DNA from 2 places in the Limosilactobacillus mucosae genome. Region 2 is predicted to be linked to the other one. Evidence: riboswitches for the same ligand, from Rfam matches in the RefSeq annotation. Region 2 holds a riboswitch; the other holds the start of a gene.
What was found. Region 2 has a riboswitch for lysine ahead of H0G69_RS08850 (amino acid permease). Riboswitches for the same ligand answer to the same signal wherever they lie in the genome.

Region 1 (12,201 bases), 970 kb from region 2:
GACCAGTTGATTCCGTGCGAGTACCAGTAGCTGCCGTTTTTCTTGGCCAGCTGCGTGACGTCGTATTTCTGGTGGCAGCGCAGATAGAAGTCGGTACAGATGATGGCGATGATTGGTCCCAGTACCATACCTACATAATCCAAGAAAGCGGTAAACGTGTCAAGGAAACTGCCAACAATCATTGGAATAAAGGTAACGATGGTGGCGACGATGGCAACGATCCAAAGCGAGTACTTCAGCTTGATGTTGGTGAAGATGTTGGAAAGTGCCGAGCCGGCTGCCAGCAGGTTAACGGCATTGGCGGTCATCGAAGTCAGGATGATAACCAGCAGCGCAACGACCCCCAGCCCCAGCCGACTGGCAATCGTACTTGGATCGGAGTTGTTGGCATTATAGGCACCAGAGGTAATGGCGATACTGATGGTTGAGATCAAGCCGATAAAGGCAAACCAGATTACCCCGACCATGGCACCGAAAAATGGCGTCAGCGTCGCATTGTGCTTCTTTGGCGTGAAACGAGTGAAGTCAGCCCCTGCCGTAACCCAGGCCAGATTGAAGGCCGCTACATAGTCGATGGCGGCTCCGGTAGCCATTTTGGCGCTGGCTGGGACCTGCCATTTAACGATATGCGAGAATGGGACGGTCTTTAAGACGACTACCGATTCCCAGATGACAAAGATCAAAACCAGGATGATTCCCAAACGCTCAATCATCTGAACGGAACGCGAGCCGCTGGCGATACTGATGATATGTAAAATACTCATTACCACGATCCCAGCCACGATGCCTTTCCAACCGCCTGGCTTACCCCAGACTGGCCAGCCAAGCAGGTCGTTTAAAAGCAGACTGACGGATTGGGCAGCAATAAACGTATTGACGGCTGTCCAGCCAATAAACTGCGTCAGGTTGACCAAAGATGGCAGATAGCTGCCGCGCACCCCGAATGATGCCCGGCTGACGGCCATGGTCGAGACACCGGTCTGATAGCCGATGTAGCCAATCAGACTCAAGAAGACGTAAGAAAGTGCCGATGACAGAACCAGCACGTTCATGGCGACTGAAAAACCGCAAGCTGCCAAAACCCCGCCGACAAACCACGTGCCGTTATTGGCATTGGCACCAACCCAGGTTGCAAACATATCCCAGGTTGAGGTTTTGCGTTGATGCATCGCGATGCTGGTAATCTGATCATTGTCGTTTTGCATGGTGTTACCCCCAAAGAAAAATCGTCACTGGCCAAGTGAGACCAGTGACGATGCAAATAATGTCCTCCCTAAAAAAGGGAGAAGATTTTATTTTAACGAACATCCTTGGAGGCCTCACGGGACCAGATTAAAGGTTGAATAATAATTGATAAACTAAGTGTAAACAATATTAATGTTCGTTGTCAATGCTTATTTTCCAATTTGTAGATCATTAACGTGCGGTAAATCTGCGACAAACTTTTCATAAGCCGTTTCTTCGCCAGTTGCGCTGGTCTGAGCATCCGCAAAGCTTGCTTGATGCAGCTCGGTTTCGGCAACCGTAACATGATGCGTGAAGGTGGCGTTGCCGACCAGTTCAATCCAGTAGTGATCAGCTTGGTGGTGAACGATGGTCTTGACCATGCCGCCAGGGTTGTAGATGGTCATTGGCACGTCGAAATGCGCCAGTTCAGGATGCGTCAGCGCGAAGGCCAATGAGGTTGCTGACATCCCGGTCCCGCAGGCATTGGTAAAGCCGACACCGCGTTCAAACGTCCGTACGAACAGCTCGTTTTCATTCAGAATCTGGGCAAAGTTTACGTTGACGCCATCAGGGAAATATGGGTTTTGACCATTCAGTCGTTCACCTAAGACGCCTAAAACGTTATCGGACAATTCAGCGGCTGAAACAAAACTGATCAGATGTGGATTAGGAACCGCGATGCTGGTAAAACGCAGTCCAGGAATAAACTCGGGAACCAGCGTATCAAGCAGCCGTTCATGGCCCAGATTGTCAAACGGTAGTGCTTCTTTGTTAAAGCGGACGGGTGAGATCTCAACGGCAAAAGCAGGTACGCCCGGCGCAAAATCAGGCTGGCGCCGAACAAGCAGGTTGGCATCGCGCGTATCAACCTGGAACTCGTCTTGATCAAATTTTTCGGCCAGATAGCGGGCCACGGTACGCAGCCCATTGCCGCACATGGATGCTTCGCTGCCATCGGCGTTGATGACACGCATTTGCGCCAGGGCTCCGGCTTTAGTTGGCTGATTGACAACCAGAATGCCATCCGCGCCGCCTAAAAGGCCAGTCTGGGGATTGGTGATTCTAGGAGCAAGTGTCTGCAGCTCAGCATCGGTGAGTGGTTGTTCCAGCGTTGTCTGATCCAGGATAAAGAATTGGTTTTGCGATCCATGAACCTTTAGTAGTTCCGTCATAAAAATACCTCTTTGTCTGATTAATTTGCGAAGAATTGATGATAGATGACCTGGACGGCTTTATCGGCATCTGCCCGCTTGGTCCCCAGCATGATTGAGATCTGAGAGGCCCCTTGGTTGATCATCTGCAGCGAGATGTGAGCATCGGCTAATGGCTGCAGAATGCCGGCAGCAGCGCCAACGCGATCACGCATTCCTTCACCGACGATCATGGTAATGGAGTAGTCGTCAATCCATTCCAGACGATCGGGATTGATCTTATTTTGAATCTCATCGCACAAAACGTCAATCAATTGATCATTCAAAAACTTTTTGTCAAAGATAATCGAAATATCATCGATCCCAGATGGCATGTGCTCATAAGGAACGTTGTGCTTTTCCAGAATATCCAGAATGCGCAGGGTGAAGCCGGCTTCTTTGTTCAAGAGATACTTGTGCAGATAGAGTGCTGAAAAATGCTTGCCTGAAGCGACGCCAGTGATGATGTTTTCTGGTTTGAAGCCCTTTTCGGGAACGATCATGGTACCAGGCTTTTCTGGGGCATGCGTGTTTTTGACGTTGATGGGAATCTGCCCTTGAATAGCAGGAATCAAGGCCTCATCGTGGAAGACCGAAAAGCCGGCGTAGGAAAGCTCGCGCATCTCACGGTAGGTCATTGTGCGGATCGGCTCAGGATCGTCGACCACGTTTGGATTGGCCGAGAAGATTGCATCCACGTCGGTAAAGTTTTCATACAGTCGCGCGTGAAAGCCCCGGGCCAGGATCGCGCCGGTAATGTCAGAGCCGCCCCGTGAGAACGTTGCGATATGACCAGAAGGCGTGATGCCAAAAAATCCTGGAAAGACCAGCCGATCATAGACCTCATACTTGAAACCGGCCAGATTACGGTAGGTTTCTGGATTGACGATTGCGTCGTTGGGTGCCCCTGTAACCATGATGCCGGCTTCAGTTGGATCAACGAACCGTGTCTTGATGCCCAGGTGGTTCATAATCATTGCGATCAGCCGGGCATTAAGCCGCTCACCGTGGGCCTTGAAAGCGGCCAGCAGATATTCATCGTTTGGGTAGTCTTTTTTAGGCAGATCAACCAGCAGTTCCTTGATGATCTTGATTTTTTCATCTGGCAGATCAAAAAAGTGACCGATCGTTTCGTAGCGCTCGAAAATTTCTTGAACCGTCTTGGCGGTATCTTCTCCGTTGATCGTTTCATTGGCATAGCGGATCAAAAGGTCGGTTACCTTGATATCGCCGTCGTGTCGTTTACCAGGAGCCGAAACCACAACGATTTGACGAGCTGGGTCAGCCGTGATGATGTTCAATGCCTGTTTAACGGCAGCCCCCGTAGCCAATGAGGTACCACCGAACTTTACAACTTTCATATTACAGACTCCTTTGTGCGTTGAAAATAATAAAGAACGCAAATTAATTTAATAGGATTCTAACATTTATTGACATCCTTGCAAGTCTGCTTTTTTAAAATTCGATAGCATAAACGTTTTACAAATCATAGTAGAAAAAATAAATGAGAAAAATTATCAGAATTTACTTGACGATTATTAAACTTAATTATAGACTAACTATTAAATCGAAGAGGCGCAGTCAACATGAGTACCGTATGTTAGTCGCAGACCAGACAATGATCGTACAGGAAAGGGGCGATTGCCGAAGCTTTCAGACCGGGTCGCGGCTTGATTGCTGGGGCGTGGCTGAACAAGTCACGGACTGTCGCGGAGAAAAACTTCGCGGAGCGCTATCGACCAATCAGATTAAATTTGACAACAGCCGCAGTGGGTGGCTTTTTGAAAATGGGATCCGTTGTTTGTGTGCGCACGAACAATGGATTTTTTCTTAGCGTTTTCCCCGTCAGAACAACGGAGGTTTTAGATTATGAATTCTCAGATTGCACCGGATCAGATCAACGCAGCAGGTCATTTGACGATTGGCGGTGTTGACTCGCTCGAACTAGCCAAGGAATATGGCACGCCGCTGGTAGTCTACGACGTGGCCCAGATTCGCCGCCAGATTCGTGCTTTTAAAAAGGTGTTTGAGCAGCGCCAGGTTGACTACGCGGTCAGCTATGCCAGCAAGGCGTTTGCCGCGATTGCCATGTATCAGGTTGTAGCTCATGAAGGCGGTCATGTTGATGTGGTTTCGGCCGGTGAGCTCTATACGGCAATCAAAGCCAACTTCCCAATGGAAAACGTATCTTTTCATGGCAACAACAAATCGCGGGCCGAATTAGAGATGGCCGTTGATCACCATGTGGGCATGATTGTGATCGACAACTTCCATGAAATTGAGCTGCTTAATGAAGTACTGGCCAGTCGTGATCAGTCAATCGACGTTATGATGCGGATCACACCGGGGATTTCCGCACATACGAATAAGTATATTCAAACTGGTCAGGTTGACAGCAAATTTGGCTTTGATCTGCAGTCCGGTCAGGCTGATGAAGCCCTGCAAAAGATTCTGGCCAGTCCACGAATGCATATGAAAGGGTTGCATGCCCATATCGGTTCGCAGATTTTTGAATTAAATGGCTTTCAGATGGCGGCTGCTAAATTGGTTGAGATTGCAGCTCACTGGCGCGACGAGTTTGGCTATGAGCCAGAAATCGTCAATGTCGGTGGCGGCTTCGGGATTCGCTACGTCAGCGCCGACCATCCATTGAAGCCAGAAGATTTTGTGGCAGCGATCATCGAAACTATTAAGGAAGAAACGCAAAAGCTGAATCTGAAGATGCCGGCTGTCTGGATCGAACCAGGCCGCTCAATCGCTGGTCCCGCCGGCTATAACCTTTATACAGTGGGCTCGCGTAAAGACGTTCCCGGCTTGCTGCCATATGTCATGATCGATGGCGGGATGGGCGACAACATTCGGCCAGCGCTTTATGAGGCGGAATACGAAACGGTGCTGGCTGCCGATCCGCAGGCGGAAAACGCTGAAACGGTGCGGCTGGCCGGTAAGTACTGTGAATCAGGCGATATTCTCAGTCAGCATCAGCCACTGCCAAAAACCAAGCCAGGCGATGTTTTGGCAATGCTGGATACGGGAGCCTATGGATATGCGATGGCTTCTAATTATAACCGCAATCCGCGGCCGGCAGTGGTCTTTGCTGAAAATGGTCAGGCTCACCTGGTAATTGAACGCGAATCGCTTGACGATCTGGTTCATCTTGACCGTTCCTACCCACAAGCCTAAATCACTTTTAAAATAAGATATTAATAATATAGTAGAAAAAAGATTGGAGTTAATCTAAATGGCACAATTAGACGCACAAAGCATTATCAACTACATCGGCAATGCACCCAAGAAGACGCCCGTAAAGGTATTTGTCAAGGGTGATCTGGCTGCCATAGACGTTCCGGAATCTATTCAAAGCTTTTTAGAAGCCCGTACCGGCGTTTTGTTTGGCGACTGGGCCGACGTTAAGCCATTCTTGACTGCCAATGCTGCGCAGATTGAAGACTATCGCGTGGAAAACGATGCCCGCAATTCAGCCGTGCCGCTGCTGGATCTGAAGGGAATCAACGCGCGGATCGAACCTGGTGCCTTGATTCGGGATCAGGTTTTGATTGGCGACAATGCCGTTATCATGATGGGGGCAATCATCAACATTGGTGCAGAAATCGGTGCCGACTCCATGATTGACATGGGCGCGGTGCTGGGCGGCCGGGCAATCGTCGGCAAGCATTGTCACGTCGGCGCGGGCGCGGTTTTAGCCGGCGTGATCGAACCAGCCTCAGCTGAACCGGTCCGAATCGATGACAACGTTTTGATTGGTGCCAATGCCGTAGTAATTGAAGGCGTGCATGTTGGCGAAGGGGCTGTGATTGCTGCCGGTGCCGTCGTAACCCAAGACGTTGCTCCTCACACGGTCGTCGCCGGTGTGCCTGCTAAGTTTATCAAGAACGTTGATGACAAGACCGAATCAAAGACGGGCCTGGAAGAAGACTTGCGGAAGCTGTGATGATCGATGACAGAATTAAATGAAGCACAATTAATCAAGATTCGCCGCGATCTGCATCAGATTCCAGAACTGGCGCTGCAGGAAAAACAGACGCATGCCTATTTGTTGGATACGATTAAAGGGTTTAACCAGACTCATCTGGAGATTCGCCAACCGGAAAAATTGCCAACTGCATTGATGGTGTTGGTACACGGTAGTCAGCCAACTAGAACGATCGGCTATCGAACCGATATCGACGCGCTGCCGGTAGCAGAACAGACCGGCCTGCCGTTTGCTTCCAAGCATCCCGGCGTCATGCATGCCTGTGGCCACGACATCCACATGACGGTTGCGCTGGGGGTTTTAAGCTGGTTCAGTGAGCATCAGCCAAAAGACAATCTGCTGTTTTTCTTCCAACCAGCCGAAGAAAGCGAAAACGGCGGCAAGCTGGCCTATGAGCAGGGACTGTTTGATGGCAAGTGGCGACCAGATGAGTTCTACGGTCTGCACGATAATCCGGACCTGCCGGCTGGCGCGATTGGCTGTCGCATGGGCACGCTGTTTGCCGGCACGACTGAAGTCAACATTGATATTACCGGTAAGGGCGGTCACGCGGCCTTTCCGCAGGATGCCAATGATACGGTCGTGGCGATGGCGTCTTTGATCATGCAGGTTCAGACGATCATTTCACGCAGCATTGATCCGATTCAAAGCGGTGTGATCACGCTGGGTAAGGTTGAAGCCGGCACGATCCGCAACGTGATTGCCGGTCATGCCCATCTGGAAGGCACGATTCGCGGTCTGACGCAGGAAATGATTTTGAAGATCGATCAGCGTTTAAAAGACGTCTGCGAAGGAATTGCCAAAAGCTTTAACGTTAAAGTCGACCTGCAGTTGAATCAAGGTGGCTACTGGCCCGTTGAAAACAATCCCGAACTGACCAAACGCTTTATTGAATATATGAAACAGGCTGCTGGCGTTGAATTTATCGAAACTGCGCCGGCAATGACCGGTGAAGACTTTGGCTATCTGCTGGCCAAGTTCCCCGGCACCATGTTTTGGCTGGGAGTTGAAGATGACTCACAGTTGCATTCGGCGACCTTAAAACCGGATGAACGCGCTATTAAACGGGGCGTGGATGCTATTACCGGATTTTTGAACTATCGTATGCAAAACTAGGGGGATTTAACTATGAATTTACAAGATGCTGATTTGTTAACCGCCATCGTAACACCATTTAATGAACAAAATGAATTGGACTTTGCCAGTTTGGCCAAGCTGACCAACCATTTGATCGAACAGGGCAGCAACGGTTTTGTCATTGGCGGTACGACTGGTGAGACGCCAACGCTCAGCCATGACGAAAAGCTGGCGCTGTATCGTGAGTTTGCTAAGATCATTGATGGCCGTGTTCCGGTGATTGCCGGCACTGGCAGCAACAATACTGCCGAAACTATTGCCTTTACCAATGAGGTGGCTGAGATCGAAGGCATTGACTATGCGCTGGTCGTGGTACCGCCATACAACAAGCCTAATCAGCGTGGCATGATTGCCCACTTTACGGCGGTAGCAGATCAGTCCAAGTTGCCAATCGTGATCTATAACATTCCTGGTCGAACCGGCGTTAAGATGGCTGCCGAAACGATCGTGGAGCTTTCACATCATGAAAACATCAAGGCCGTTAAGCAATGTGCCTCGCTGGAAGAGATGCAGTACGTGATCGATCACAAGGACGAGGATTTCCAAGTCTTTACCGGCGAAGACGCTCAAGCATTGACGGCGCGCGTCTTAGGAGCTAATGGCGTGATCTCGGTTGCTTCGCATAATTACTGTGCCCAGATGCGGGAAATGTATGATCAATTGTATAATGGTAATTGGCAGGCGGCCGCACGTCTGCAGCGCTGGCTGACGCCAAGAATGGCCGCGCTGTTCATGTACCCATCACCATCACCAGTCAAGGCGGTCTTAAACGCGCAAGGCTTTGGCGTGGGTGGCTGCCGTCTGCCGATTGCTACTCTGAACGACAACGAAAAGCAGCAGCTGGCACAGGCGCTGTCATTGCCTGCCGATGCGCTGGCTCATGAGTTGCCATTGAATCTTGGAAAGGGTGATGTTGATGACTAGTGTACTGATCGCCGGGTTTGCTGGTGCAATGGGACAAAAGGCCGTTGATCTGGTCAATGGCATGGCGGATTTTCAAATCGTTGCCGCTTTTTCGCCACAAGCCGACCGTAACGATCCGGAACGCTATAACTTAAATGACGATGTCCAGATCTTTAATGATTTAGCAGCGATTCCCGATCAAGCAGCTGATGTCTGGATCGACTTTACTGTTCCCAGTGCGGTTTATGAAAACGTCAAATTCGCGCTGAATCACGGGATGCGCCCCGTGGTTGGCACGACTGGTCTGACTGATGAACAGGAAGCCGAACTCAAGGCCCTTGCCAAAGCCAATCATTTAGGTGGCCTGATCGCACCTAACTTTGGCATGTCGGCGGTCTTGCTGATGAAGTTCGCCCAGGAAGCCGCCAAGTATTTCCCAGACGTCGAGGTTATTGAAATGCACCATGCCGATAAGAAAGACGCACCATCAGGAACGGCATTGAGTACGGCTAAGATGATGGCACAAAATCGTCAGCCGCACGAAAGCAATCCAGATGAGGTCGAAACGCTGGCCAACGTCCGCGGTGGCGACTATCAAGGCATTCGCATTCACTCGGTCCGTCTGCCGGGCTACATTGCCCATGAGCAGGTGCTGTTTGGCGGCACTGGCGAGGCATTGACCATTCGCCAGGATTCATTTGATCGGGGCTCGTTTATGAGCGGCGTTAAGGTAGCCTTGCAAAAGGTTGCGTCGCTGAATGAACTGGTTGTCGGTTTGGAAAATATTCTTTGATGTAAAGGGGAAATTTGTTTATGCCAACTCTAGCAAAAGATCTTAATGAAACGGTCAACCCACGCGTGGCCGCAATCTCACCATCTGGAATTCGTTCTTTTGATGCTCACGTCTCCAAGATTCCAGGCATCGTTAAACTGACGATTGGCGAACCTGATCTTAACGTTCCTGAACACGTTAAGCAGGCAGCCGTGCAAAGTATTGTTGAAAATGATTCGCACTATACCTCCAACCGCGGCAAGATTGAATTGCGAAAAGCCATCAGCGGCTATCTGGAACGGACGCGCGGCGTGCACTATGACCCAGAAACCGAAATCGTTGCTACGGTTGGTGCAACCGAGGCTCTGGCAGCGACGATCTTTTCTCTGATCAATGAAGGCGACAAGGTGATCATTCCAACACCAGCCTTCTCGCTGTACTTCCCGCTGGTTTCTCTGGCAGGTGGGACGCCGGTGCAGGTTGACGTTTCTGAGGACGATTTTGTCTTGACGCCTGAGCTGCTGGAAAACGTTTTGAAAAAAGAAGGTCCAGCGGTTAAAGCCGTTTTGCTGAACTACCCAGTCAACCCAACCGGCCGTGAATATCCACGCGAAGTGCTGGAAGGCCTGGCTAAGGTTATTGCCGATCATCATCTGTACGTATTTGCTGATGAAATCTACAGTGATCTGGTTTATGGTGTGGAACACACGTCAATGGCTACGCTTTTGCCGGACCGGACCATCTTTATCTCTGGCCTGTCCAAGTCGCATGCCATGACTGGTTATCGAATGGGATATTTTGCCGGTCCTAAAGAAGCAATCGACAACATCACCAAGCTGCATTCATTCTTGGTAACCTCAATTACCGACTCAACACAGGCAGCAGCCATTGAAGCCTACACCAATGGGGATGAGGATCCGGTTAAGGCACGGGCCATCTACCAAAAACGGCGTGACTATGTTTTGAAGTCTTTAAACGACATGGGCATCGAAACGGTTCCACCACAAGGCGCGTTCTACATCTTCGCCAAGATTCCAGCCAACTATGGTACGGATGACATGCAGTTTGCCTTGGATCTGGCCAAGGAAGCCCAGGTCGGTGTTACGCCAGGTAATGCCTTTGGTGCTGGTGGTGCCGGCTGGGTACGGCTGTCATACGCGGCTTCTGATGAGGACCTGCATACTGCCATGGAGCGCATGAAGCCATTTATTGAAAAGGTTAACGCAAAGAACTAAAGGAGCGATTATATTATGAGTAAGCAATACAATGTCGCAATTCTGGGTGCCACGGGGGCGGTCGGCACGCGGATGATTGAACAATTAGCCCAGTCTACGATTCCCGTTAAGCATGTTAAGCTTTTGGCATCCAAAAAATCGGCCGGTAAGACGCTGCAGTTTAAGGGTCAGCCGGTAACCGTTGAGGAAACGACCCCTGAATCCTTTGACGGTGTTGACATTGTATTGTCGTCTGCTGGCGGATCGGTTTCCAAGAAGTTTCTGCCAGAAGCCGTTAAGCGCGGGGCAATCTGTGTTGACAATACCAGCGCCTTTCGGATGGAGCCGGATGTGCCGTTGGTCGTACCAGAAGTCAACGAAGCCGCTCTGAAGGATCATCATGGCATCGTGGCCAATCCCAACTGTTCGACGATTCAAATGGTAATGGCTTTGGAACCAGTTCGCCGCAACTTTGGCTTAAAGCAGATCGTGGTTTCCACTTATCAGGCAGCTTCGGGTGCTGGTCAATCCGCTTTAAACGAAATGTATCAAGAAGCCCAAGACTTTTTGGATGGCAAGGACATGCAGGCGGATGCTCATATTCTGCCAACCAAGGGCGACAAGAAGCATTATCCACTGGCCTTTAACCTGTTGCCGCAAATTGACGTTTTGGAGGAATCAGGCTACTCGCATGAAGAATGGAAGATGATTCATGAAACCAAGAAGATCATGCTTGGCGACATGAATTCACAAGACATTAAGGTTACGGCTACCTGTGTCCGCGTACCGGTGCCAATCGCGCATGGCGAAAGCGTCTACTTTACGGTTGAGGATGAATCGGCTACGGCTCAAGATATTATGCGCGTAGTGGCTGACTTCCCTGGCAACGTTTTGGAAGACGATATTGCTCATCAGATCTACCCACAGCCAATCAACGCAGTCGGCAAGCGGGAGACGTTTGTTGGCCGGATTCGTCCTGATTATGAAAACAAGGGTGCCTTCAACATGTGGGTCGTTGCTGACAATCTGTTGAAGGGCGCTGCCTGGAATACGGTTGAAAATGCCGAGCGTCTGGTAGCACTGGGTCTGGTCTAAGCGATGTCTTGAAACTAGAATCAACTTAAACTGAAAATCCGTCTGGCTGATTGCGGGACGGATTTTTTGTTATACTGGAAATATAATTTGGAACCAGGAAGGAAGATTTATTTATGGATGCCAACCATCTTTCATTACGATTGGCGCGCGTTGCCAGCTATGTACCTAAAGGAGCCCGCATGGCCGATATTGGCTCTGATCATGCCTATCTGCCGGCACACCTGGCATTAAACGGACAGATTGAGTATGCCGTTGCTGGGGAGGTTGTCAAAGGACCTTTTGAAAACGCCGCGCATGAGATCAAGCAGCTGCAGCTTGACAACGTGATTCAGCCGCGGCTTGCCGATGGACTGGCGGCAATTCAAGCTGATGATCGCATTGATACGATTACGATTGCTGGGATGGGCGGAACCTTGATTGCCAAGATTCTGGCTGCCGACACGCAAAAACTTGCCGGAGTCAAGCGCTTGATCCTGCAGCCCAACGTTGGTGGTGAGCGCGTCAGAGAATGGCTCTTGGCTAATCAATGGCAGATCATAGCTGAAGAAGTGCTTGAAGAAGATGACCATATTTATGAGATCATCGTGGCTGAGCCTTCGATCGTTCCATTTACCTATAACGACCGTGAGCTTAAGTTTGGTCCTTTCTTATTGGAACAGGATCAGCCTG
Region 2 (12,201 bases):
TGATCGCGTTTCCTCTGGGCTCGATTTTGCCGATGGTTGCTGTGATGAGCTTTCCGCATGAGATCGCGATTGCCGCTACGATTATTGCCGTTTTGATTGCCTTGATCATTACTGGCTATCTGGCAGCCGTTTTGGGTAAGTCAAACCGGTGGAAGTCAGTGATTCGCAATGTAGCATCCGGTTTTTTGACGATGCTGGTAACGTACTTGATTGGTCAGCTTTTTGCACGTTGAAAGGGGTAAGTGAAAATGGATCAAAATAAAAAGCCCAAGCAGACGATGCAAGAAAAGCTCAATACGCTGCGTGCGGGTGTCTTAGGAGCCAATGACGGAATCTTGACGGTCGTTGGCGTGCTGGTTTCGGTAGCCGCGGCAACAACGGATCAATTTACGATTTTTATCGCTGGTCTGTCGGATCTGCTGGCCTGCGCTTTTTCAATGGCATCTGGCGAATATGCATCAGTCTCTACGCAAAAGGATACGGAAAAATCAGCCGTTGCTCATGAGGAATATCTGCTCAAGCATGACTTTGAAAGCGAAGTTGTCGCAGTTCGCGATCACTACATGGAAAAAGGGGTCAGCGAGGCAACCGCAACGGCAATTGCCAAGGATCTACTGAACAAAAAGCCGCTGCAGACGGTGGTACGCGTTAAATACGATATTGAGCTGGGACATTATCTCAACCCATGGAATGCGGCCTTCTCATCCCTGGCAGCGGCGGCGGCAGGAGGATTGTTGCCGCTTTTGGCAATGGTCTTGGCACCGTTGGCCTGGCGCTGGGAAGCCGTAATTTTGGCAGTTATCCTTACCAGTGCGCTGACCGGATATATCAGTTCCAAATTAGGCAATGGCTTGGTTAAGGTAGCGATCGTCCGTAATATTATCGTTGGTATTATTACCGTTATTATTCACTACTGTGTTGGTAAGATGTTCTGATAGATCAATTTATACTAATCCGAGATGTTTATCATCTCGGATTTTTTTGTGTCAAAAAATCCTCGTCTCAGGTTTTGAAACGAGGATTTGAGACTATTGAGCGATTTGAACGTTTTTTCTTAATTGAACCATGTCTTCAAAGCGATTGGTAAAAATACCGGCAACGTTTTTTTCAAACAGCTGCTGGGCCTCTTGATCATCATTAACGGTCCAGACGCGCTGTGTAGCGGTGGTTGCTTGGTAATGATGCGGGTGAATGCCATGCAGGTGCTCTTTTTTTACGAATTCCTGGGCTTTGGGCACGTCATTTTCAGTCAGCCAGTTATAGTCCTGCGTTGCGTCAAGCTGCATGCAGTTTTTTAACGTCTGCAGATTAAATGATGAGTAGATAACCGTATGCAGCAATTGGTGTTGGTTGACCATTGGCATAACGATTTTTTCAATGTCTTGGTAGGCAATGTTGTCGGTCTTGAATTCCAGATTGATCCAGACGTCTTTGTTTTCAAATACGTCCAGCAGCTCATCCAGGGTTGGAATGGATTCACCATTGCTCAGCTTGAACTGACGCAGCTCAGCCAGCGTGTAGTCAACGATGCGACCAGTGCCATCTGTCGTGCGGTCAATGGTTTCATCGTGCATGATAACCGGAATGCGATCCGAAGTCAGATGAACGTCAAATTCAACGCCATCGATCTGGTGGGCAACCACATAGCGAAAACCGGCTAATGAATTCTCCGGAAACTTGGCAGGGTAGCCGCGGTGCCCAAAAATCTTGGTTTGGATGGCTTGATTTGATTGAGTATTCATTTTTTTACCTCTTAAAGATTGTCTTTGCTTATTTCTCGAACCGAATTATAGACGCTTGGTATGATAAAGCAATAGCAATTTGGTAAAAAACGTGTAAATTATTGATCGGACCGCTCAAACTCATTAGCACAGCTTGTCATGATCAACCGGTGGATTAAAGAGCTCTTCGTCACGTCCACGCTGGCATTCGGCCTGCAAAGTTACGTGTTTGATGTCATATTTGTCGTTTAGGATTTTTTCAACCTGCAGATAGATTTTTTCGACTTCGCTCAGCATCATATCATGGCAGTTGAGGTGTGCTGAAAAGACGATGCGGTGTTCGTCAATCGTCCAGGCATGAACATGGTGGACGCCTACGACTCCTGGTACCTGCATCAGATCATGCTTGATGGCTTCATAGTCCAGATCAGGCGACGACTGCATCAGAATGCTTAAAGTCTGCTTGATGATTGGCAAGGCTTCCTTGGCGATGTAGAGTGCAACCAGAATCGTCAGGGTTGGGTCAAGCCAGGTGATGTTGAAAAACATTAAGATCACACCGCCAAAAATTACGGCAATTGAAGACAGTGCATCGCTTAAGACGTGCAAGTAGGTAGCTTTGACGTTCAGACTGTCATGGCTGCCGCTGTGTAAAAGCTGCGCAGAAACCAGGTTGGCAATCAGCCCGATAATCGCTACGATCAGCATGATCCGACCGTTGATGTGTTCGGGATGGCTGAATCGTTTAATGGCTTCAATGATCAGCGCGATTGAAACGACAATCAAAAAGATACTGTTAGCCATTGCTGAAAGAATCTCAGCTCGCCGGTAGCCATAAGTACGTCGCCGATTTTCCGGCCGCCCCGAAATGACTTGGGCAAAGTAGCCTAAAACAATCGAAATCGAGTCCCCTAAGTTGTGAAAGGCATCGGAAAGCAGTGCCAGACTGCCGGATACCAATCCCCCAATAATCTCGACAACGGTAATCAAAACATTAAGCAGCGTCACGATTAAGAAACGCTGTTTGGAAACGTTGGACCGTTCCATAAAATCACTCCCCGCCTTAAAATAAATAAGCTAAAAATAGATTTAGGTATTCCAAATTACATTTTTATGATATGTTATAATCTGATTAGTTTCAATATGGAAAAATACATGGTTAAAAGCTCGACGACACTTACTGCCGCTGATATTTTAGGAGGAAGTTGTACAAAACATGACCCCAATGAAAGAAGACTATTTAAAGATAATTTTTGAGCTAGGCGGTGGCTATAAAAAGGTTTCTAATAAAGAAATTTCACTGGGATTGGGCATCGCAGCCGGTTCAGTAACAGAAATGATCACCAAGCTGACGGAGGAAGGCTTGGTATCTCATGAGCCATATGATGGGATCGCTCTGACACCAGAGGGAATCAAGCATGCTGCTGAATTAGTCAGAAAGCATCGTCTGTGGGAGACTTTTTTAGTTGATGATCTGCACTACAGCATGACTGATGTTCATCCAGAAGCTGAGATCTTGGAACATAATACCAGCGATCGTTTGGCAACTGCTCTGGATGCCTTTTTGAATCATCCCAAGTACTGTCCTCATGGTGGCGTTATTCCGGCTGCTAATGGCAAGTTTGACAGCGTCAGTCATCGTCTGCTGGCCGATGCAGAGGATGGTGAAACGGTCGTCATTGAACGCTTCTTGGACAATCATGAGCTGCTGACCTATTTAAATGAGGTTGGTCTTCAGCTGCATGCCAAGGTTAAGGTAATCAAACACGAACCATTTGAGGGACCGATCTTGGTTGAATGTCTGGATAATGATCAGCAGCTCAGCATTTCCTATAAGGCTTCGCATAATATTTTCGTTAATCAAGAGCCTTTGCAGGACTAGACAATTAAATCTTAAGGCTCGGGTTTAATGCATGATGCATTGAACCCTTTTGTTGTTTTAGCTGCTGCCTGGATAAATTCACCAATAATAAGGATGGATGATTGAAAGTGGAAAGCAAGGATAAAAAGAATCTTGCCATTACCGCGTGTCTACTAGCGGGGCGCTTACTGATCGAAAACGGCTCAAACATGGAACGCGTCAATGACACGATGCGACGAATGGCACTGAGCGCGCAGCTGCAAAACTTTGAGGCATTTACAACGATGACGGCGATCGTTGCCAGCGCCGAACACCTGCCAAACGCTCAGGTAATTGATATTCATCAGCGAAAATTGAATCTTAACAAGGTTGCAGCTGTCAATAGTCTTTCGCGGCAGTTTGCTGCTCATGAAATCGATGTTGAGACACTGTATGCAAAACTGCAAAAAGTTGACCAGCAGCCGCAGCAGACCTCAGATTTTGTTCAGTGCGTGGCAGCCGGCGTGCTTAGCTGGGCATTAACGATCGTTTATACTGGCAATGTCCATGATTCATTGTTTGCAGCCGTGATTGCCCTGGTGAGCTATCAAGTCTATCTGACTTTAGGAAAGCATTCCAAAGCGCGTTTTGTTAATGAGTTTTGTGCTTCTTTAGTGATTGCGCTTTTGACCGTGGGATTTGTTAGGCTGCATTGGGCCAACGACGTTAATGACATTATCATTGGCTGCGTGATGCCGTTGGTTCCAGGGGTTCCTTTGACCAATGCGGCTCGTGATCTGATGTCTGGTGATCTGATCAGTGGCACGTCACGCGCGGTTGAAGCCACGCTGACGGCAATTGCCATTGGCTGCGCAATCGTTTTTGTGTTGCGATACGTTTGAGCGAGGTAGAGCATGGAAAACTTTTGGGTTAGATTAATCTTTGAATTTGTGCTGGCTGACCTTTCGACAATTTGTTTTGGAATTTTACTGAACATACCGCGCCGGGCCTATCATTGTGCAGGTGCAATCGGTGGTACCAGCTGGGCGTTTTACTGGGCAGTCTATTATCAGCTGCATCTGGGGCTGGCTTTAAGCAATCTGCTGGCTGCCATTATGATTGGCGTCTTGAGTATGGCGGCCGCCCGCTGGCAAAAAATGCCGATGATCATCTTTAACGTTCCCGCGCTGGTGCCACTGGTTCCTGGTGGACAAGCCTATAAGATGGTGCGCAGTTTTGTTTTGGGCAGCAACGGTGCGGCATTGGTATATCTTTATCAGATTTTGGTAATTGCTGGTGCGATTACGCTGGGCTTTGGTCTGGGTGATCTGATTAATCGACTGTTATTCTCTGAACACCACTTTAGGAACCGGTAGGGTGTGATATAATTAAATTTATTGTGGCTGATGTCATGACAAGATCCAACAAAGGAGCAATTTTAACATGCTGATAGGACAAGATCCGAATCGTTGGAAGCGGTTCATGGTAAGCTTTGTATTGTTTTTGATTGTCGCTGGTATGGTAATGAGCAACTCAATGATCCTGCAGGTTTTGGATTCGGTTTTCCAGGCGCTGCTGGCACCAAATCCTAACCATACGCCCAATGCAACCTATCATATAATGGTAGTCGTTTCGTTTTTGGGCAGCCCTAAGATGGCCCTTGTCTGGATGCTGATCATCACCTTTTTTCTCTGGGGCTTCAAATATAAGGTACCGGCACTCTGGGCTTGGCTAACGCTGATTGTCGGTGACCTTTTAGATGAGATCGTCAAGTACCTGGCTAAGCGGGATCGGCCCCTGCAGCATCCGACTGGCGACCATGGCTACAGTTTTCCCAGTGGACATGTGATGGGGACGTTTCTGGTGGCTGCCGTGCTGTTTTTGATCGTGGTGCCATTGATTAAAAATGCTGCAGTGCGGGTGATTTGCCAGCTGCTGTTGATCATGGCCGTTTTCTTGGTAGCCGTTTCGCGCATCTATCTTTATGCTCACTATCCGTTTGATACGGTCGGAGCGATGCTGCTGGCCTATGCCTGGCTGCAGATTTCCGAGACGCTTTACCTAACGTTTGCCAATGATATAAAAAGACGTTGGCGCAAGACCGCTAATTCGAAACTTTGAATCAAAATACCCAGTGTCTCTTTTAAAATCGACACCGGGTATTTTATATTTCCTGGGTAATTTTATTTAAATAGATCGTCAAGCCACTCACATGCCAGTTCAACCCAGTGGGCAACGTGGGGCTGATCAACATCATCATGATGGGCAACCAAGGCATTGGCAATGTCCATTCCATGCGGGCCATGCGCAAAAACGTGCAATTCTTGGGGAATCTGATGGGCCAGCAAAGCTTGGCTGTAGCTAAGCGTATTTTGCACTGGTACAACCTGATCGGTAAAAGTCGTCCACATAAAGGTTGGCGCGTTTAAGTCGTTGACATGTGCCGCGGCATTATAACGAGTTGGATCATCGGCCCACTTGGCACGCGTTGTAGCGTCTTTAGGAAAGCCAAGGTTAAGGTCGATGACGGGATAGCCTAGGATAACCGCATTGGGGCGGAGCTGATCGCTGGCAGCGCCACTGAGTCTGCTGAGCCACTCTTCATGCCAGTAGTCATTATACAGCGCGGTAACCTGACCGCCAGCTGAAAAGCCTATGATCGTCAGCTGATCAGTTTTTAAATGCCAGGCTGCGGTTTGTTTTCTAAGCAGCGCAACGGCTAATGCCAGATCGATCAGTGGATTTGGATAAACCGGCTGACGCTCGCTGGTGAAGGTATAGCGCAGCACGAAAACCTGAAAGCCACGAGCTGAAAAACTGAGCGCAGTCTTCTCAGTTTGTTCGACTGGAATATGCGTCATTGAGCCGCCAGGGACAAAAATCAGTGGACGGAACTGCTGCACCGGCGATTTGGGAACAGGTGTCTGCAGATAGCCAGTCAGCACAGCTTTGGTTTGATAGCTTGCGGTACTTAAATTTTTTTGAATGATTTCCATTAAAAACACTCCTGAAAAAAGATCCTGGTAGGTGAAATTATAATGCACAAACAATTGCTTTGGCCAATCAAGACTGCCCGTCTCGTAATTAAAATGGGCTGTCAAGATGATCTTCAGGCTGTCTTGAAGCTATTAAGCGATGGTGAACTGGTTAGATTAAGCGGACTGCAGCTGCCAGATGATCAAATGATGCGCGGCTGGGCGGTCAATAACTGGCTTGGGCAGCAGCAGCTTTTATTAATTACTGATCCAGCTGGGCAGCTGGTCGGTTTGATCAGCTTATTCCCAATATATGCAAGTGATGGAAACTATCAGGCCCACGCTATGGAGCTGGGATATTTACTGAGACGCGATCGTTGGGGAAGAGGAATTATGAGTGAGGCGCTCGCAGCTTTTTTGCAAGCGTTGGCAAAAAATAGTGATATTAAGCGGCTGCAGGCGTATGTGGCCATTGATAACCTACGTTCGAGATCTTTATTGAAAAAGTTTAAATTTGATCAGATCGGTAATGAAAACGGTTATTTGAAAATGGTTAAAGCTTTATAATTACATGCATAAACTTGTTTAAATATTTATTTTATTGTATAATCTTTTTTGTTGTCGCAGATAAGCCAATTTGGGCAGATAGTCCAATTGATATGGCTTTTTTGCTGAAATTGCGCTAAAATGTTTAATCATATTAAGTATGCACACCTTATACTTTATCCATGAGAAATGTATAACTGGCGCTCGAAATTGTCATAGAGGAGGAATCCATTTACGATGAGTGGAGAGGCAAAGAATGGTGGTACGGAAGGTCAGACAATAACTGGCAATTCCGGCCATATGAAACGGACGCTGCAGACGCGGCACCTGTCGATGATTGCTTTGGGCGGTTCAATTGGTACCGGGATGATGATTGCCAGTGGTTCGGCAATTTCAACGGCTGGGCCTGGTGGGGCTTTGGTCGCCTACAGCATGATGGGAATCATGGTTTACTTTTTGATGACCAGCCTGGGTGAGATGGCAACCTATATTCCATTGACGGGATCGTTTGCTACCTACTGTACCAAGTTTGTTGACCCAGCATTGGGTTTTGCCATGGGTTGGAACTACTGGCTGAACTGGGTGATTACGATTGCCGTTGACGCGGTTACCTCTGGAGTTATCATTCAATTCTGGTGGCCCCAGTTTCCTGAATGGATTTTTAGTGGCTTTGTTTTGCTGGTAATCTTTTTGATCAATTATCTGTCAGTACGCTCATATGGTGAGACTGAATACTGGCTGTCAATCATTAAAGTCGTGACGATCATTGTCTTCTTGATTGTTGGTTTTATGATTATTTTTGGGATTATGGGTGGTCAAGGACCAATCGGCTTAAAAAACTTCCATTACAAAAAAGCACCGTTTGTTGGCGGCTTTCCCAGCATCCTGACCGTTTTCTTGGTAGCCGGGATGTCATTTCAGGGTACTGAACTGGTCGGCATTACGGCTGGTGAATCCGCCACGCCGGAAAAATCCGTTCCAAAGGCCATTCATTCAACCTTCTGGCGGATCTTGCTGTTCTACATTCTTTCAATCTTTGTCATGGCCTGCATTTTGCCATATACCGACAAAAACCTTTTGAGCAGCAACGTTCAAGACGTGGCGATGTCGCCATTTACGATTGTCTTTAAGCGAGCCGGCCTGGCAGCGGCAGCCAGTGTGATGAACGCGGTAATCTTGACGGCCGTGATTTCTTCAGCCAACTCAGGACTTTATGCCTCAACGCGGATGCTGTTCTCGCAAGCACGAGAAGGCTATGCATGGCGAGGGTTTGGCTACGTTAATAAGCGGGGGATTCCAATCTACGCGCTGCTGGGGACGATGGCCGTCTCGCTGGCGATCTACCTGCTGCATTTTGTCAGTGCCAACGCCTACAACTACCTGATTGATGCATCCGGGTTGTCTGGCTTTATCGCCTGGCTAGGGATTGCAATGGCTCACTACCGGTTCCGGCGGGCCTTTGTTGCACAGGGACATCAGCTGAGCGAGCTGAAGTATCATGCGACCATGTTCCCATTTGGTCCAATTTTTGCTTTTGTCTTCTGTATGATTGTGATTGTTGGTCAAAACATTCCAGCATTCATTCACTTAGATTGGGACAACATCTTGATTACCTACATGGCAGTGCCGATCTTCTTGATCCTGTTCTGCTACTACAAGTTCCGCTATAAGACGCACCTGCTTTCGCTGCAGGAAGCCGATTTATCGCGCAGCTCGCGTGGTGAGAAGTACATTACTGCTGATGGTAAAGAAATCAAGTAGAAAATTAAAACTTGCTTAAAATCAAAAGTGAGTTATAATCAAATAATGTGTAAAAGAGAAGAGGTGCGAGTCTCATCAGTAGACCAGGCTGGATGCTTCAGAATCAATGCCTGGCTGAAAGGGATGCTCGCCGAAACGCGTATCGACTGAAGGCTTTACGCGTTGGGCCGTAGTTAAATAAATTACGGACTGTCGCAGAAGCTTCTGCGGGGCGCTTCCATGATTGATTCAACAATTACGAAGTTAAGTTGAGTCGACAAGCAGGGAAGTCCTGGCTTGCCGGCTCTTTTTGTTTGCCTTTCTCGCCAATAAATTTGAGGAGGATTTTTTCATGAGCGAAAACAGTCATGAAGGCAGTGAGGGTCATATTCAACGGACATTGAAAACGCGCCATCTGTCAATGATTGCTCTTGGCGGTACGATTGGGACGGGACTGTTTATTGCCAGCGGTTCGGCAATCTCAACGGCCGGCCCGGGTGGTGCTTTAGCAGCTTATGCCATCATGGGGATCATGGTTTATTTCTTGATGACCAGTCTGGGTGAGATGGCCACCTATATTCCAGTCTCGGGTTCTTTTGCCACCTATTCAACAAAGTTTGTTGATCCGGCATTAGGTTTTGCCATGGGTTGGAATTATTGGTTTAACTGGGCCATTACGATTCCAGTTGACGTAACGACGGCGGGGCTGGTTTTCCAATATTGGCTGCCGCATTTTCCAAGCTGGCTGTTTAGTACGTTTGTCTTGCTTGCGATTTTTCTGATCAATTATCTTTCAGTTCGTTCATATGGTGAAACGGAATATTGGTTATCTTTGATCAAGGTCGTAACGGTCGTCATCTTTTTGGTCGTTGGGGTCTGCATCATCTTTGGAATCATGGGTGGTCAAGGACCGGTTGGCATGAAGAATTTCCACTACAAGGACGCACCGTTCGTTCATGGCTGGTCAGGGATTTTGAGTGTGTTCTTAGTTGCTGGGTTCTCATTCCAAGGTACTGAATTGATTGGAATTACGGCTGGTGAAGCTGCTACGCCGGAAGAATCGGTTTCCAAGGCTATTCATTCAACTTTTTGGCGGATTTTGCTGTTCTACATTTTTGCAATCTTTGTCATTGCCTGCGTTCTGCCATATACCAACAAAAACTTGTTGAATTCAAACGTGCAGAACATTACGATGAGTCCATTTACGATTGTCTTTAAGCGGGCAGGGATGGCAGCAGCGGCCAGTGTCATGAACGCGGTTATCTTAACGGCCGTGATTTCGGCAGCCAACTCTGGCCTGTACGCCTCGACGCGGATGCTGTTCTCACAGGCGCGGGAAGGCTATGCCTGGAAGATCTTTGGCTATGTCAACAAACGTGGGATTCCAATCTATGCATTGTTGGGCACCATGGTTGTCTCGTGTCTGGCTTATTTGACACAGTTTATCGGTCCCGAAGCATATAATTACCTGATTGGGGCATCTGGTCTGTGCGGTTTTATTGCTTGGCTGGGAATTGCCGTTTCGCATCTGCGCTTCCGGCGAGCCTTTATTGCGCAGGGACATCAGGTTGGCGAATTAAAGTATCATGCTACGCTGTTTCCGTTTGGCCCAATCTTTGCCTTGATCTTGTGTGTCGTCGTAATGTGTGGTCAAAACATTGATGCCTTTATCAAGATGGATTGGTCAAATATCGCCATCACCTACATGGCCGTACCATTGTTCTTGATTTTATTCATCTACTATAAGGTTCGTTACAAGACGCACTTGATTCCTCTCAAGGACGTTGATCTGTCACGGAGCAACAATAGTGAGTCATTCGTTTCTGAATCGGAAAAAGAAGCTGAATAATTATCGAATCCTCGCCGGTTTTGGCGGGGATTTTATTGTGGGGGCTGTTGATGATGATGCAGACTGTAAAAATGCGATCAGCCAAAAGCCATTTAGTGCTAAGCAGTAAAATATTAAAAAAAAGGACGGCTCGTTGATTAGTTGAGACTTTATGATGTTGACTGATAAATGAAAAACATTTTACTCACGGTGGCGGATCAAAGATGATACAATATAGCTCGTGTCTTTTTAGAAAATGGAAAAAGGGGAAAAGCAATGATTGTACTAGCAGGAACTATTGGTGCGGGAAAAACCAGTTTAACGCGGATGCTGGCTGATCATTTGGACAGTCAGGCTTTCTATGAATCGGTTGATGACAATGAAATCCTGCCGCTGTTTTATCAAGATCCTAAGAAATACGGCTTTTTGCTGCAGATCTACTTTTTAAACAAACGCTTGGCCGAGATCAAGAATTCATTTGATAATGATCTGAACGTTTTAGACCGCTCAATTTTTGAAGATGCCCTGCTTTTTCGGCTGAATGCCGATTTGGGGCGAGCTACACAGACTGAAGCTGACATCTATTCCTCGCTTTTGGGCAATATGATGGAAGAATTGCCTCAGCAGGCACATACTAAAGCACCAAGTCTTTTGATCAGTATTCAGGTCTCATTTGAAACGATGCTGAAGCGAATCAAGAAACGCGGCCGTTCGTTTGAACAGATTGAAAATGACCCAAGTCTTTATGAATACTATCGCGAGTTGAATCAGCGCTATGTTGACTGGTATGCCAGCTATGATGAAAGTCCTAAAATGCTGATTGATGGAGACAAATATGATTTTGTCGAAGATCCCTATGCAGCTGATCAGGTTTTGCAATTGGTTGATGATAAGCTGACGGAACTGAACCTAAAGTAGTTGAGTTCTTGACAGAGTTTATTCAGATATGTATAATTAAACTGTTGATTTTCATATCTGATACGGAGGATTAGCTCAGTTGGGAGAGCATCTGCCTTACAAGCAGAGGGTCACAGGTTCGAGCCCTGTATCCTCCATTTTTTAATGCTTTACTTGCGGATGTGGCGGAATTGGCAGACGCGCAAGATTTAGGTTCTTGTATCTTATGATGTAAGGGTTCGAGTCCCTTCATCCGCATTATTATTAAACGGCTGTCCTGAAGTAAGGTACAGTCGTTTTTTGATTTATTTTGCGTTTGATCGCTGATATAGTTGTTCTTAGAAGTTTTAATCGGGAAAGGAAGCCATAAAAATGATCACGTTTGGTCGTTATCGCCTTTCATTCTCAAAAGCCTTGACGTTTGGGTTCTTGATCGTGATTGCAATCGGTACGCTGCTTTTAATGCTGCCGATTGCAATCAAGCCTGGCGAGGACCCATCATTTATGACGGCATTTTTTACCGCGACCAGTGCAACCTGCGTGACTGGACTGACGCTGGTTGATACGGCGACTCACTGGTCTTTGTTTGGTCAGCTGGTAATTACGGCTTTGATTGAGATTGGCGGACTGGGTTTTATGACGTTTGCAATCATG

Region 1: another riboswitch for lysine. It lies ahead of lysA (diaminopimelate decarboxylase); the one in region 2 lies ahead of H0G69_RS08850 (amino acid permease).

The regions. Positions count from the first base shown of each region.
Region 1 covers NZ_CP058954.1:805,160-817,360, forward strand. Annotated here, with positions in the region: gene H0G69_RS03885 (cytosine permease) at 1-1,205, opposite strand, end outside; gene dapF (diaminopimelate epimerase) at 1,395-2,399, opposite strand; gene H0G69_RS03895 (aspartate kinase) at 2,420-3,778, opposite strand; lysine riboswitch at 3,980-4,161, shown strand; gene lysA (diaminopimelate decarboxylase) at 4,287-5,600, shown strand; gene dapD (2,3,4,5-tetrahydropyridine-2,6-dicarboxylate N-acetyltransferase) at 5,659-6,369, shown strand; gene H0G69_RS03910 (N-acetyldiaminopimelate deacetylase) at 6,376-7,527, shown strand; gene dapA (4-hydroxy-tetrahydrodipicolinate synthase) at 7,540-8,472, shown strand; gene dapB (4-hydroxy-tetrahydrodipicolinate reductase) at 8,462-9,244, shown strand; gene H0G69_RS03925 (aminotransferase class I/II-fold pyridoxal phosphate-dependent enzyme) at 9,265-10,458, shown strand; gene H0G69_RS03930 (aspartate-semialdehyde dehydrogenase) at 10,474-11,532, shown strand; gene H0G69_RS03935 (tRNA (adenine(22)-N(1))-methyltransferase) at 11,646-12,201, shown strand, end outside.
Region 2 covers NZ_CP058954.1:1,772,333-1,784,533, reverse strand. Annotated here, with positions in the region: gene H0G69_RS08905 (VIT1/CCC1 transporter family protein) at 1-233, shown strand, start outside; gene H0G69_RS08900 (VIT1/CCC1 transporter family protein) at 249-935, shown strand; gene H0G69_RS08895 (glycerophosphodiester phosphodiesterase) at 1,029-1,742, opposite strand; gene H0G69_RS08890 (cation diffusion facilitator family transporter) at 1,866-2,768, opposite strand; gene H0G69_RS08885 (metal-dependent transcriptional regulator) at 2,938-3,603, shown strand; gene H0G69_RS08880 (threonine/serine exporter family protein) at 3,711-4,463, shown strand; gene H0G69_RS08875 (threonine/serine exporter family protein) at 4,476-4,937, shown strand; gene H0G69_RS08870 (phosphatase PAP2 family protein) at 5,005-5,682, shown strand; gene H0G69_RS08865 (lp_1002 family arylesterase) at 5,745-6,557, opposite strand; gene H0G69_RS08860 (GNAT family N-acetyltransferase) at 6,600-7,103, shown strand; gene H0G69_RS08855 (amino acid permease) at 7,320-8,843, shown strand; lysine riboswitch at 8,894-9,068, shown strand; gene H0G69_RS08850 (amino acid permease) at 9,175-10,671, shown strand; gene H0G69_RS08845 (deoxynucleoside kinase) at 10,927-11,568, shown strand; tRNA gene H0G69_RS08840 (tRNA-Val) at 11,633-11,705, shown strand; tRNA gene H0G69_RS08835 (tRNA-Leu) at 11,724-11,805, shown strand; gene H0G69_RS08830 (TrkH family potassium uptake protein) at 11,920-12,201, shown strand, end outside.